One region of the Shewanella sp. NFH-SH190041 genome, then DNA from elsewhere that is predicted to be linked to it. Evidence: predicted binding sites of a transcription regulator. Region 1 holds the regulator's gene; each other region holds the start of a gene.
The links. Region 1 encodes sigma-54, which starts transcription at its own class of promoters, with help from an activator protein. Its sites were predicted from a motif close to GTTGGCACGNNNNTNGNNT; they were not measured.

Region 1 (3,177 bases):
GATTTTCCTGAGCCGCTGCGGCCTGAGACGATAACGAGTTTCATCCGGCAATCACCTGGTAAAGTTCAGTTTCATCCTGAGTTTTACGTAACTGTTTTACGATTTGTTTATCGCTGAGTTTCTCTGCCATTGCTGAGAGTGTGGCTAAGTGCTCCTGACATTGGGCTTCCGGTACCAAGAGGGCGAATAAAATATCCACCGGTTGATTATCTATGGCATCGAAAGGAATTGGCTCGGTGCATTTCACCAATACGGCGATAGGTTGTTCTATGTTAGCGAGACGGCCATGGGGAATCGCAATACCATTTCCTATACCTGTGCTCCCCATTTTTTCCCTTGCAAGAAGACTTTCAAAGACTTCCTGAGCGGAAAGGGTGGGGTACTGGGCGGCGACTAGGTCGCTAATCAGCTCCAGTACCTTTTTCTTACTGCCCGGAGTGGCACAGGTCGTGCATTCCGGCTGCAGGATGGTACTGAGTTCCATCGTTAGTGTTTAGTCAACTTCTCTTTGTGTTTAATGACCTGACGATCGAGTTTATCTATCAGGGTGTCAATGGCGGCATACATGTCCGCGTGTTCGGATGTGGCAAAAATCTCACCGCCATTAAGGTGTAATTTTGCTTCTGCTTTCTGTTGCATTTTCTCAACATTCAGCACAACGTGGACATTATTGATCTGTTCGAAATGGCGTTCAAGCTTTGTAAATTTGCTCTCTACATACTCACGCAATGAGTCGGTGATCTCGATGTGATGCCCCGTCAGGTTGATTTGCATAGATATCTACCTCCATTGTCCCAGTGGTTTTATAAACTCTTACGTTGATTGGAAGGCGGGATTAACATCGCTTCTCGATATTTTGCGATGGTCCGTCTTGCCACGTTTATTCCTTGTTCGGCCAGAAGCTGTGCCATTTTACTGTCGCTTAATGGCTTCTTCTGGTTCTCTGCAGCCACCAGTTTTTTGATAAAGGCTCTGATGGCAGTTGAAGAGCATTCTCCGCCATCTTCGGTTCCGACGTGGCTAGAGAAAAAATATTTCAGTTCAAAAATGCCCCGAGGGGTGTGCATGTATTTTTGGGTTGTTACCCGAGAAATCGTGGATTCATGCATTTCCACCGCTTCAGCAATATCATTGAGTACCATGGGTTTCATGGCTTCGTCGCCGAATTCAAAAAAGCCTTGTTGAAACTGTACAATACAATTGGCCACTTTTAACAGGGTATCATTGCGGCTCTCGAGACTTTTGATAAACCATTTAGCCTCTTGTAGGTGCCCTCGGATAAATTGACTATCAGATTGATTTTTGCTGCTGCGTGCAATTGCTGCATATTGCTGATTAACACTGAGTTTTGGCATGCAATCAGGGTTTAACTCTACAACCCAACGGCCATTTTTCTTACTGACAGAAACATCGGGAATGACATATTCGTCGGACTCTCGACTGATCAGCAATCCAGGGCGTGGATTAAGTTGCTGGATTAAATTGATGGCATCGCGCAAGTCATCTTCTTTCAGTTTAGTCTTGCGCATTAAAGTGCGAAAATCCCGCCCGGCAATCAGCTCCAGATAATCTTTAATCAGTAATCGTGCGTTGTCGATATGTGGCGTTTCAGAGGGAAACTGGGCTAATTGGATTAGCAAGCATTCACTGAGATCCCGGGCACCAACGCCAATAGGATCAAAATGCTGAATACGTTTTAGAACAGCCTCAACTTCGTCCAACTCGGTTTCATCATCGCCTAATGCTTCGAGAATCTCTGCTGTGGTTTGAGTCAGATAGCCGCGTTCATCAATGGCTTCAATAATGGCGGTGGCAATAGCATTGTCATTATCAGAAAATGGGGTCAGGTTCTTCTGCCACTCCAGATGTTCATAAAGCCCTTCACTGGTTTCCCCTTGAAATGGCATATCGTCATCACGTCCAGCAGCACCTGAGGATACTGGTGAAGCGGTATAGACTTCATCCCAAGTGGTATCCATGGGAAGTTCGTCGGGCATTGACTCCTGAGTGACAGCATCAGCGGTATCGACAGTTGAACTATCCGGCGTCTCGGTACGGTATTGTTCTTCGTCTGATATGGCGTCCTGTTCTTTTGTGTCTGCTTCGTATTGCTCTTCATCCATCTCCAGCAGCGGATTTGCATCCAATGCCTGCTGGATTTCTTGTTGTAGCTCGAGAGATGAAAGTTGCAGTAATCTGATCGCCTGTTGCAACTGAGGCGTCATGGTTAACTGCTGACCCAGTTTGAGCTGGAGTGACGCTTTCATATAACCGCAAATCCCTGTTTAGAATATTTGTGATGGAAAATACTGGTGAGCAGCGGAAAGGTTCCTGATAAGAGCCGCTCAGCGCCATGTCTGAAGGCGTTAAACCTAACTATAGCCTGAATTGTTCGCCTAAGTACACTGTGCGCACCTGTTGGTTATCTAGAATCTCAGCAGGAGTTCCTTCCGCAATCAAGTTACCGTGACTGACAATGTAGGCGTGTTCACAGACATCGAGGGTTTCGCGCACATTGTGGTCGGTGATCAGTACGCCTAAGCCCCTATCCCTCAGTTGCTCAATAATTTTTTTGATATCGATAACTGAAATAGGGTCTACACCGGCAAATGGTTCATCTAAAAGAATAAATTTAGGATTTGCCGCTAATGCTCGGGCAATTTCAACCCGGCGGCGTTCCCCGCCGGATAGGGCCATCCCCATGGAATCACGGATATGGGTAATGTTGAACTCTTCTAACAGATGCTCCAGCTGCTCTTCACGCTGATCCCGGGTGAGATCTTTGCGGGTCTGCAGTACTGCCATAATATTGTCCCGTACGGATAATTTACGGAAAATACTGGCTTCCTGAGGCAAGTAACCAATGCCTTTGCGTGCCCGCATATGCATGGGATCCAGTGTCAGGTCTTCATCATTGATAAAAATCTGTCCCCGGTCACTCTTAACCAAGCCAACGACCATATAAAAGGTGGTGGTTTTACCTGCCCCGTTAGGCCCCAGTAGACCGACGATCTGCCCGGTTTTGACTTCCAGACTGACGTCTTTAACCACATTACGACTTTTATAGCTTTTTGCCAGATGCGCGGCTTTCAAAGTTAGTTGCGTCATCAGTTTTGCTGCTCTTGCTGAAGATGTTGAGTCGGCGTTTGAGACGGTGCTTTTTTACCATCGTCCTGG
Region 2 (3,177 bases), 1.2 Mb from region 1:
ACAATGACAATGCCACCGCACTAAAAGTGCTGCGTGACAACATCGTGCTGTATCAAATCTTGCAGGGCTAAGTCCATCATCTCGCACTGAAAAGAGTCAATCGGGGGCCCATGCCCCCGATGTTTCTTCAGGGCAAACATGTTAATCTAGCCGCACTTTTTTCCATCAAGTCCATTACATGACCCTCAAAGACACGCTCATCTATCTGGGCAAGGCGACCTTTTTCGGCCTTTTTATGGCTACCGTCTTTCTGCTGGCCAGCCATATGCTCAATGGCGGTAATGCCATCAATAGTCTGTTGCAGGTGCGTGGACCGGAACATGTTGAACTATCTTTTGCCAGTGCGGTGCGCCGCGCAGCTCCTGCTGTGGTCAATATTTACAGCATCAATATCGACCGCCAACAGCCACTGAGCGCAGGCTCTCTGCAAGGGCTGGGCTCCGGGGTGTTGATGAGTAAAGAGGGTTATATCCTCACCAACTACCATGTAATTAAAAAAGCCGACGAGATTATTGTTGCGCTGCAAGATGGCCGCCAGTTTGTTTCCGAGGTTGTTGGCTCTGATCCAGAAACCGATCTGGCAGTGATCAAAATTGAAGGGGACAACCTGCCCGTCGTGCCACTCAACCTGAATATCCCCCCTCAAGTTGGCGATGTGGTGTTGGCTATCGGGAACCCCTATAACCTAGGGCAAACCATCACCCAAGGTATTATCAGTGCCACCGGCCGCAATGGTCTTTCCAGTGGCTTTCAGGATTTTTTGCAAACCGATGCCGCCATTAATGCCGGAAACTCCGGCGGCGCCTTGATTGATACCAGTGGCTCCCTTATCGGCATCAATACCGCTGCATTTCAAATCAGCGGTGAAGGTGGCAACCACGGTATCAACTTTGCCATTCCCATCAAGTTGGCTTATAGCATTATGGGCAAACTGATTAAAGATGGCCGGGTGATCCGTGGGGCATTGGGTATGACAGGGCAACCATTAGATCCTGCCCGGGCGCAAATCCTGAATATGCCGGATCGCAGCGGAGTATTGGTGATGAAAGTCGACAAAGGCAGCCCCGCTGCTCAGGCCGATTTACACCCTAACGACATCATCGTCTCCTTTAATGGCGAGAAAGTGGTTAGCGCCGAAATGCTGATGGACCGCATTGCAGAAACCAAACCCGGCACCCGTATCGACCTGACCGTATTCCGGGGCGGGAATTTAGTGACCTTGCCTGTGACCATAGGTGAAAAACGGGTGAACTATAACTGATAGCTCACCGCCGCTATCACAGTACGAAAAAACAGGGTGCCTATGGCTCCCTGTTTTATTGTTAGCGCCTAATCTTGCTGGCAATAGACCGCCAGCGACAAGGCCATCCCAACTGCACAACCTCGGTGCAGCCGCATCACAATGCAGCATATCCTGCTACCAAAGCGATAACCACGCCCATAAAACAGCACACTTAAGTGGTAGATCGCCACAGAGCAGCATTATCAGTCTAGCGTCTGACGCCCTCCTAATAACTTCATACACAACACGCAGTTACTCAAACAGCAACCGACAACCGCCCCCTCTTTTGGGGCTTATCACCCACAGCCCACCCGCGCTGGCATATAACTGGCAAAACAACCAATACTGCCTGGATTGTCCGGGACGGCTTCTGTCTTCGGCAGGGATAAGAATCAGGAAAGATCATTATCAGGGGGATATATGAACCATCTTACACGTCACACCATTTTGGCCAGCCTGAGCGCGGCGATGCTATCAGTCAGCCAACCCAGCCAAGCCGATGTCTCTGGCAATCTTGGCATTACATCCAATTATCTCTGGCGCGGAGTCAGCCAAACCCAAGATAAGGCCGCAGTTCAAGGCGGGCTTGATTACAGCCACCAAAGCGGCTTTTATGTCGGCAGTTGGGCTTCTAATGTCGACTTTAATGATGGCACCAGTTATGAACTGGATCTGTATGCCGGTTTCAGCACTGACTTAGGGCAGGGTATCAGTATTGATGCCGGCTACCTCTATTACGGCTATCCCGATGCCGATGGCAGTATCAGTTTTGGGGAGCTTTACGGCGTGATCACCTGGCGCTGGCTAACACTGGGTTATGCCGGATTTATTCATGCTGGAGACGATGTTGCTGCAACAGGACTGGATGATAAAGACTACCGCTACCTGACCGCAGATATTGATATACCTTTATCGGATACCCTGTCATTGGCACTGCATTACGGCCATAACAGTGGCGATGTAATTCAATCTTGGTTCGGGGAGCAAAATTACAGTGACTATCATCTGGCACTGACCGCTGCCACCAAGATGGGCGATGTCAGCTTTATGCTGGCAGACACCAACCTTAGTGGCGATGACACCAAAGTGGTGTTGGGATACAGCTTCAGCTTTGATCTTTAAGCTCGGCCTTTACCACGGTGAATTTGATGCTTAGTTCACACGCCCCCGACACGCCTTATAAGACAAGTCGGGGGAAGTGCCAAGTTAAGCAATCACATGGCGTTTGCCTTTGCGGGCGGCCACGGCTTTTTCCACATGTTCAACAATGCGATCCGCCACATCAATATCTGTGGTTTTCTCTATGCCTTCCAGTCCTGGCGTTGAGTTAACCTCCAGTACCAAAGGTCCGCGGGAAGAACGCAGAATATCCACCCCTGCAATCCCTAACCCCATCGCTTTTACCGCCGCCACTGCTGTGCGGCGCTCTTCTGGGGTGATCTTGATTTTCTGAGCCGTGCCCCCCAGGTGCAGATTAGAACGAAAGTCCCCTTCTGGCCCCTGACGACACATGGCGGCAATCACCTTATCACCCACCACAAAACAACGAATATCACTGCCATTCGCTTCTTTAATGTATTCCTGCACCATGATGTTGGCCTTTAAGCCGAAAAAGGCCTCAATAACACTTTCCGCTGCAGTTTTGGTCTCCGCCAGTACCACACCAATCCCCTGGGTGCCTTCCAGTAACTTAATCACCAGCGGGGCACCGCCCACCATATTAATCAGATCAGGAATATCATTGGGTTTACTGGCAAATCCGGTGATCGGCATCCCGACCCCCTGACGGGACAGTAATTGTAATGCCCGTAATTTGTCCCGGGAGCGGGAAATCGCAATGGACTCGTTGGCAGCATAAACCCCCATCATTTCAAACTGGCGCACCAAAGCGCAGC
Region 3 (3,177 bases), 760 kb from region 1:
TTTGCAGTGTCGTACTGATGGGCGGTTTTAATGGCAGAGCATGATTCTGGTCAGGAGCGGACTGAAGAAGCCACACCCAAACGCAGACAGGAGGCGAGGGATAAAGGTCAGATAGCCCGCTCAAAAGAGTTAGGCACTGCAGCGGTATTGCTGGCGGCAGCTGGCGGCTTTATGTTGACCGGCCCGTCATTGGCGCAGGCTTTGGACAATATTATGAGCCGGGTTTTTACCTTGTCCAGAGAACAGGTTTTTGACGTTAATCAGATGTTTCTGGTCTGGCATTGGATTGGCGAGGTGCTTGCTTGGCCATTGTTGTCTTTTATTGTGTTACTGGCTTTATTGGCATTTGCCGGCAATGTCCTGTTGGGCGGCATGAATTTTTCCGCTCAAGCCATGCTTCCCAAAGGTAATCGAATGGATCCGCTGAAAGGATTTAAGCGCATGTTTGGGGTGCAGGCATTGGTTGAGCTGGGTAAAGGGCTGGCGAAATTCTCTGTAGTGGCATTAGCCGCTTTTTTCCTACTCCGACTGTATTTTGACGAGATTTTATCTTTGTCTCAAGAGCATCTGCCTGGGAATATTTATCATGCATTGGATTTATTGATGTGGCTATTTTTGCTGCTCTGTAGTTCGGTAATTGTCATTGTGGTGATCGATGTGCCTTTTCAGTTATGGAACCACAATAAGCAGTTACGGATGACACAGCAGGAAGTGAAAGATGAATTTAAAGATACTGAGGGAAAACCAGAAGTCAAAAGTCGGGTTCGACAATTACAGCGAGAATTAGCTCAGCGGCGCATGATGTCAGATGTGCCTAGCGCGGATGTGATTGTGGTGAATCCGGAACATTATGCTGTAGCGATTAAATACGACCCGGTTAAATCTCCAGCGCCATATGTTGTTGCAAAAGGGATTGATTCAGTTGCATTTCAAATTCGGGCCATTGGCCGGGATTATAATATTGCCATTGTGTCAGCCCCGCCGTTGGCGCGCGCTATTTACCATACCACTAAGTTATCCCAGCAGATCCCGGATGGCCTTTTTACTGCTGTTGCTCAAGTGTTGGCCTATGTGTTTCAGCTTAAGCAATATCAGCAAGGTCGGGGAGCTAAACCCAAGCCAATCCCCCTGAAGCAGCCCATACCTGATGAGCTGCAATATTAACCTCGTCACAAGAAACTCACCAATCGCTTCAGTCCTGCGGTTTTGGGTCGTCTTTATTAGTAAAGCTAGGTGAATTGAGAGCGGTGAATATCCTGCCATTGGTATGGGATTTGCTTTTGTCATCAGGTCTGTCAAATATCGGACCGAGGCATCAATTTGAAACTGTCACTGACACAAATTCGGCAATTAGCACCGGTTAATATTACCGGGTTGGGGACGCCAGCGTTGGTGCTGGCCGCACTGGCGATGGTTGTACTGCCAATGCCCGCTTTTTTGTTGGATATTTTATTTTCCTTCAATATCGCGCTGGCATTAGTGGTGTTGTTGGTGGCGATTTATACCAATCGACCGTTGGATTTTGCCGCGTTCCCAACGGTATTGCTGGTTGCAACTCTGCTGCGGTTAGCGCTGAACGTGGCGTCAACGCGGGTGGTGTTGCTTGATGGACACAATGGCAGTGATGCTGCCGGTAATGTGATTGAAGCATTTGGCTCTGTGGTGATCGGGGGTAATTACGCGGTTGGCCTAGTGGTTTTTTTGATCCTGATCATCATTAATTTTGCCGTCGTGACTAAAGGCGCCGGGCGCATTTCTGAGGTAAGTGCCAGATTTACCTTAGATGCGATGCCGGGGAAACAGATGGCGATTGATGCCGATCTGAATGCTGGATTGATTAATCAGGAGCAGGCTAGAACCCGGCGGGATGAAGTGACCCGTGAAGCAGACTTTTATGGTGCGATGGATGGTGCGTCAAAGTTTGTTAAAGGGGATGCCGTTGCAGGCATTATGATCCTGATTATCAATATGCTGGGTGGCTTTATTATTGGCATGGCACAGCATGATCTTGATTTTGGCAGTGCGGCAGAAATTTATACCTTGCTGACTATAGGTGATGGTTTGGTGGCACAAATTCCCGGATTGCTGCTGTCTATTGCCGCGGCATTAATGGTCACGCGGCAAAATGAATCCGGTGATATGGGACAAATGGTGATTGGTCAGATGTTTGACAGTCCCAAAGCATTAGGTATTGCCGCCGCGGTATTGTTTGTGATGGGCATTGTTCCTGGTATGCCGCATTTAGCGTTTTTGTTATTTGCTTTACTGGCCGCAGCGGGAGCTTATTGGATTGTCAGACGTAATAAGGCTGAAGTCGATGCGGCTAATCAGGCTCAGTTACAACCGTTAGGGGCTGGCGATGCGCAACCTAAAGAGCTGTCTTGGGATGATGTGCAACATGTTGACACCATAGGATTAGAAGTCGGATATCGGTTGATCCCTTTGGTAGATAAAGGTCAGGGTGGAGAGTTACTTAGCCGGATAAAAGGGGTGCGAAAAAAGTTATCCCAAGAGCTTGGTTTCTTAGTCCCTGCTGTGCATATCCGGGATAATTTGGATTTAGCACCGAGTGCTTACCGGATTGCTTTGATGGGGGTGGTTGTTGGTGAGGCTGAAATTACCCCTGATTGTGAATTAGCGATTAATCCTGGACAGGTATACGGCAAGCTTGAAGGTGTCGAGACCCGGGATCCGGCATTTGGTTTGGAGGCGGTGTGGATTACCCCAAATTTGCGTGAGCATGCTCAGACGCTGGGGTATACGGTTGTGGATACGGCTACGGTAATTGCTACCCATATTAGCCAGTTATTGACAAATAATGCCGCTAAATTGCTGGGCTATGAAGAGGTGCAACAGCTACTGGATATTTTGGCTAAGCAGGCACCGAAATTAGTTGATGGCTTTATTCCTGATGTGATGACACTCGGCACTGTGGTGAAGGTGATGCAAAACCTGCTCAATGAAGGTGTCTCTATTCGGGATCAGCGCACGATTGTGCAGACATTACTGGAATATGGCCCTAAGAGTACCGACACCGAAGTGTTAACCGCCGCGGTGCGTATAGCATTGAAACGTATGATCGTTCAAGAGATTGCGGGGCCAGAGTTAGAAATTCCCGTCATAACCTTGGCGCCAGAGTTGGAACAGGTATTGCATCAGTCTATGCAGGCATCTGCT
Region 4 (3,177 bases), 540 kb from region 1:
CCTCTCTAGTGGCACAAAACGCTCTGAATACTAACAACAGCCTGCTGACTACCGCGATGGAGCGTCTGTCTACTGGTCTGCGCATTAATAGTGCAGCGGATGATGCCGCTGGCCTGCAAATTGCCACTCGTTTAAATGCAAACGTTATCGGTATGAAAACGGCTAACCGTAACGTTAGTGACGCAACTTCTATGCTGCAAACCGCTGACGGTGCTATGGACCAACTGACCAAAATTGCTGATCGTCAAAAAGAACTGGCTACCCAATCTGCTAACGGTGTTAACTCTGCTCAAGATCGCGCGGCAATCTCTGCTGAATCAAAAGAATTGGCTGCAGAATCTAAGCGTATCGTAGATAACACCACCTACGCTGGTAACAACCTGTTCTCTACCATCCAGAACGTAACCTTCCAAATCGGTGCTGGTACCAAAGACACTCTAGATGTGAAAGTCACTGGTGCAACGAAACTGGGCGCTATCTCTGGTTTGAAATTAAGTACCCAAACTGATGCTAATAAGAGTATTGCCGCTGTTGATAAATACTTGGACGCCATCGGTACCGCACGCTCTATGCTGGGTGCGAACGTTAACCGCCTGCAACACACTGCGGCAAACCTGCACAATGTCACCATCAATACTGAATCCGCTTATGGGCGTATTATGGATGCAAACTTCGCCCATGAGTCTGCCGTTATGACTCGTGAGCAAATCTTGGTTCAAGCCGGTACTCGTATTCTGTCCCGCGCTAACCAAAATACCGGCCTGGTTATGGGCCTGCTGGGTTAATCGTCCTCGATTAAGGCCTTTACATCCAAGCACCGTGGCCACGGTGCTTGGTAATATCTGCAGCTTTCCTATCCTAAAACTAAACTGACATTGCTCAGTTATTGTCACCTTTACCTTATCGCTTCATTTCATCGCAATATTTCCTGGCAAGCTCAATGAACAGCTGATGATAATGTGAATTTTCCCTCACTATTTCACCCAGAGGTTTACACGGTCGCTTTAAGCCTGTGTCAGATCGGAAACCAACGCGGAAAAGAGACTTCCTCACCATGGTTCCAAAGAGGAAGCCATCCTGTCACCAACCCGGTCAAAACAAATAAATATTTATAATAAACAAATACTTAAATGAAGTTTTATTAGCTGGCACATGGCTTGCTTTGCAGCGCTATCAAATTCAGATAGCCAAGGGCAAGACCTGTACAGGAGGATAACTATGATTAACGGAATGAGCGCTGCTCAATTTGCCCAAAAACTTGTTCAGGTTGAACGTCAAGCTAAAGATAAGCTATTCAACGAACAGAAACATCAGCAAGAAGCCAAAATTGATGCTTATCGTACTCTAGGTAGTGCACTGAGTGATGTTACTAGCTCTCTGAGTAATTTCAGCAATAAAGAATTGCAGGCGAAAAAAGCCGATGTCACCGGTGACAGTATTGCCGTTACTGTCGCTGATGGCGTACCTGCAGCGAACTATAAAGTTGAAGTAAAACAACTGGCTCAGGCGCAGCAACTGAGTAAAGAATTTGACAATGAAAAAGCTCCATTGCCTTCATCTGGAGTGCTACACATTGAAATTGATAGTAAAACAATAGAGTTGGATCTGGCGCAAGTTAATTCAGGTGGCACCAAAACCGTGGCCGATCTGCGTGACATTATCAATGATCACAAAGACAACCCTGGCGTACGAGCTTGCCTGGTGCGCACCGGCAGCAAAGTTGAGTTTATGCTTACAGCCGACGAACCCGGCCTAAAGCATGCAATGAAAATCACCATGGGTGGTAAAGATTGGGGCATGGTTGAACGGGCAAAAGCCCAAGATGCCGAAATCACCCTTAATGGTATTAAAATCACCAGTGATAAAAACCAGCTAACCAATGTGATTGATGGCATGAACATTGAGCTGAAAAAAGCTGATGAGCCCGGCAAAAGCAGCATGGTATCGGTTCAAGCTGACACAGATACTACAGAAAAAAATGTGTCTGGTTTTGTTGATTCAATCAATGCTCTGTTGGACAAAATCAATAGCCTGACTGTCAGTAAAAAACCAGATGATGACGGTAATAAAAATAAAAACCATGCTTATATGGCCCAGGACAAAATCGGCATTCTGGCCGGTGATGCCAGCATACGTTCATTACAGCAAAAAGTCCGCAATCTGGCATTCCAAAAAGCCCCTAATGGTATGCGTCTGAGCGATATCGGTATTGAACTGAACCGCTATGGCCAGTTTTCAGTCAATAAAACCAAACTCAACGATGTAATGAAAAACACACCTGAGTTACTCGATAAAGTGCTAGGTGGCAAAACTGGTCTTGTTGATCAACTGAAAACAACCCTCAAGCCATTCACCAAGTTTGACGGTTATGTGCATATGAAAAAAGACGATTTGAATAATCAGCTGGACAGTCTGAATGATCAAATCGATAGCTATAACACCTTCATGAACAACCGCTATCAGATTTATCTGAAACAGTTTACCGCAATGGAACAAACCATTGGTGAACTCAGCAAAGCCAGTGGTTTATTTGAATAAGGATTCTGCTCACCATGCTTAATGAACTCGACCCTTTCAGCGCTTATCGTCAAGCCAGCCTCGAGGCGAAGGCGGCTTCTGCCAACCCGCATGATTTAGTTCGCATGCTACTGGATGGCCTGCAGGACGAACTGGCTCGCGCAGGCGGACATATGCACAGAAAAGCTTTTGAAGAAAAAGGGAAAAGCATCAATAAGTGTCTGAACATCATCCATGGGTTGGACTCCATGCTAGATATGGAAAATGGCGGCGAAGTTGCCATTAATTTGAACCGGCTATATGACTATTGCAGTCGTCAGCTGGTGACCGCTAGCGTGGAGAATAACCCAGAATCTCTCGCGCCTGTTGTGGATGTGATCAGCCAAATCCAAGCTGGCTGGGCCAACCTCAATTAGAGAAATCGCAATGAATACAGGTAAATCTGGAGGCATGCCCCCGGAAGTCCGCTGTTGGAAACAGTTTCAGCAAGCGCTGGAAAAAACAGCCAAGAGCGGTGACCTGGATATGCTCAGAAATATAAATCGCAAAATGATTGCTGCCCTGACCCAGCGTGGAGCGCCTCGCTCCACGCTGGAGCAACAGGCCCGAGCTGAACTAGCAGCCTGTCACCGGGGCATTATCAATGCGTTGAATCAGAAA

Region 2: NFHSH190041_RS17235 (TorF family putative porin) is a predicted target of sigma-54. The motif match lies at 1,598-1,616, and genes of this name have one in related genera.
Region 3: flhA (flagellar biosynthesis protein FlhA) is a predicted target of sigma-54. The motif match lies at 1,262-1,280, and genes of this name have one in related genera.
Region 4: fliD (flagellar filament capping protein FliD) is a predicted target of sigma-54. The motif match lies at 1,145-1,163, and genes of this name have one in related genera.

Annotation. Positions count from the first base shown of each region.
Region 1 is NZ_AP026070.1:715,764-718,940, forward strand. It holds gene rapZ (RNase adapter RapZ) at 1-44, opposite strand, end outside; gene ptsN (PTS IIA-like nitrogen regulatory protein PtsN) at 41-484, opposite strand; gene hpf (ribosome hibernation promoting factor) at 487-774, opposite strand; gene NFHSH190041_RS03185 (RNA polymerase factor sigma-54) at 804-2,267, opposite strand; gene lptB (LPS export ABC transporter ATP-binding protein) at 2,377-3,108, opposite strand; gene lptA (lipopolysaccharide transport periplasmic protein LptA) at 3,108-3,177, opposite strand, start outside.
Region 2 is NZ_AP026070.1:3,849,954-3,853,130, forward strand. It holds gene NFHSH190041_RS17225 (Do family serine endopeptidase) at 1-71, shown strand, start outside; gene degS (outer membrane-stress sensor serine endopeptidase DegS) at 179-1,261, shown strand; gene NFHSH190041_RS17235 (TorF family putative porin) at 1,703-2,404, shown strand; gene rimK (30S ribosomal protein S6--L-glutamate ligase) at 2,489-3,177, opposite strand, start outside.
Region 3 is NZ_AP026070.1:1,473,183-1,476,359, forward strand. It holds gene fliR (flagellar biosynthetic protein FliR) at 1-31, shown strand, start outside; gene flhB (flagellar biosynthesis protein FlhB) at 31-1,164, shown strand; gene flhA (flagellar biosynthesis protein FlhA) at 1,315-3,177, shown strand, end outside.
Region 4 is NZ_AP026070.1:179,090-182,266, reverse strand. It holds gene NFHSH190041_RS00860 (flagellin) at 1-785, shown strand, start outside; gene fliD (flagellar filament capping protein FliD) at 1,219-2,538, shown strand; gene fliS (flagellar export chaperone FliS) at 2,553-2,933, shown strand; gene NFHSH190041_RS00845 (hypothetical protein) at 2,944-3,177, shown strand, end outside.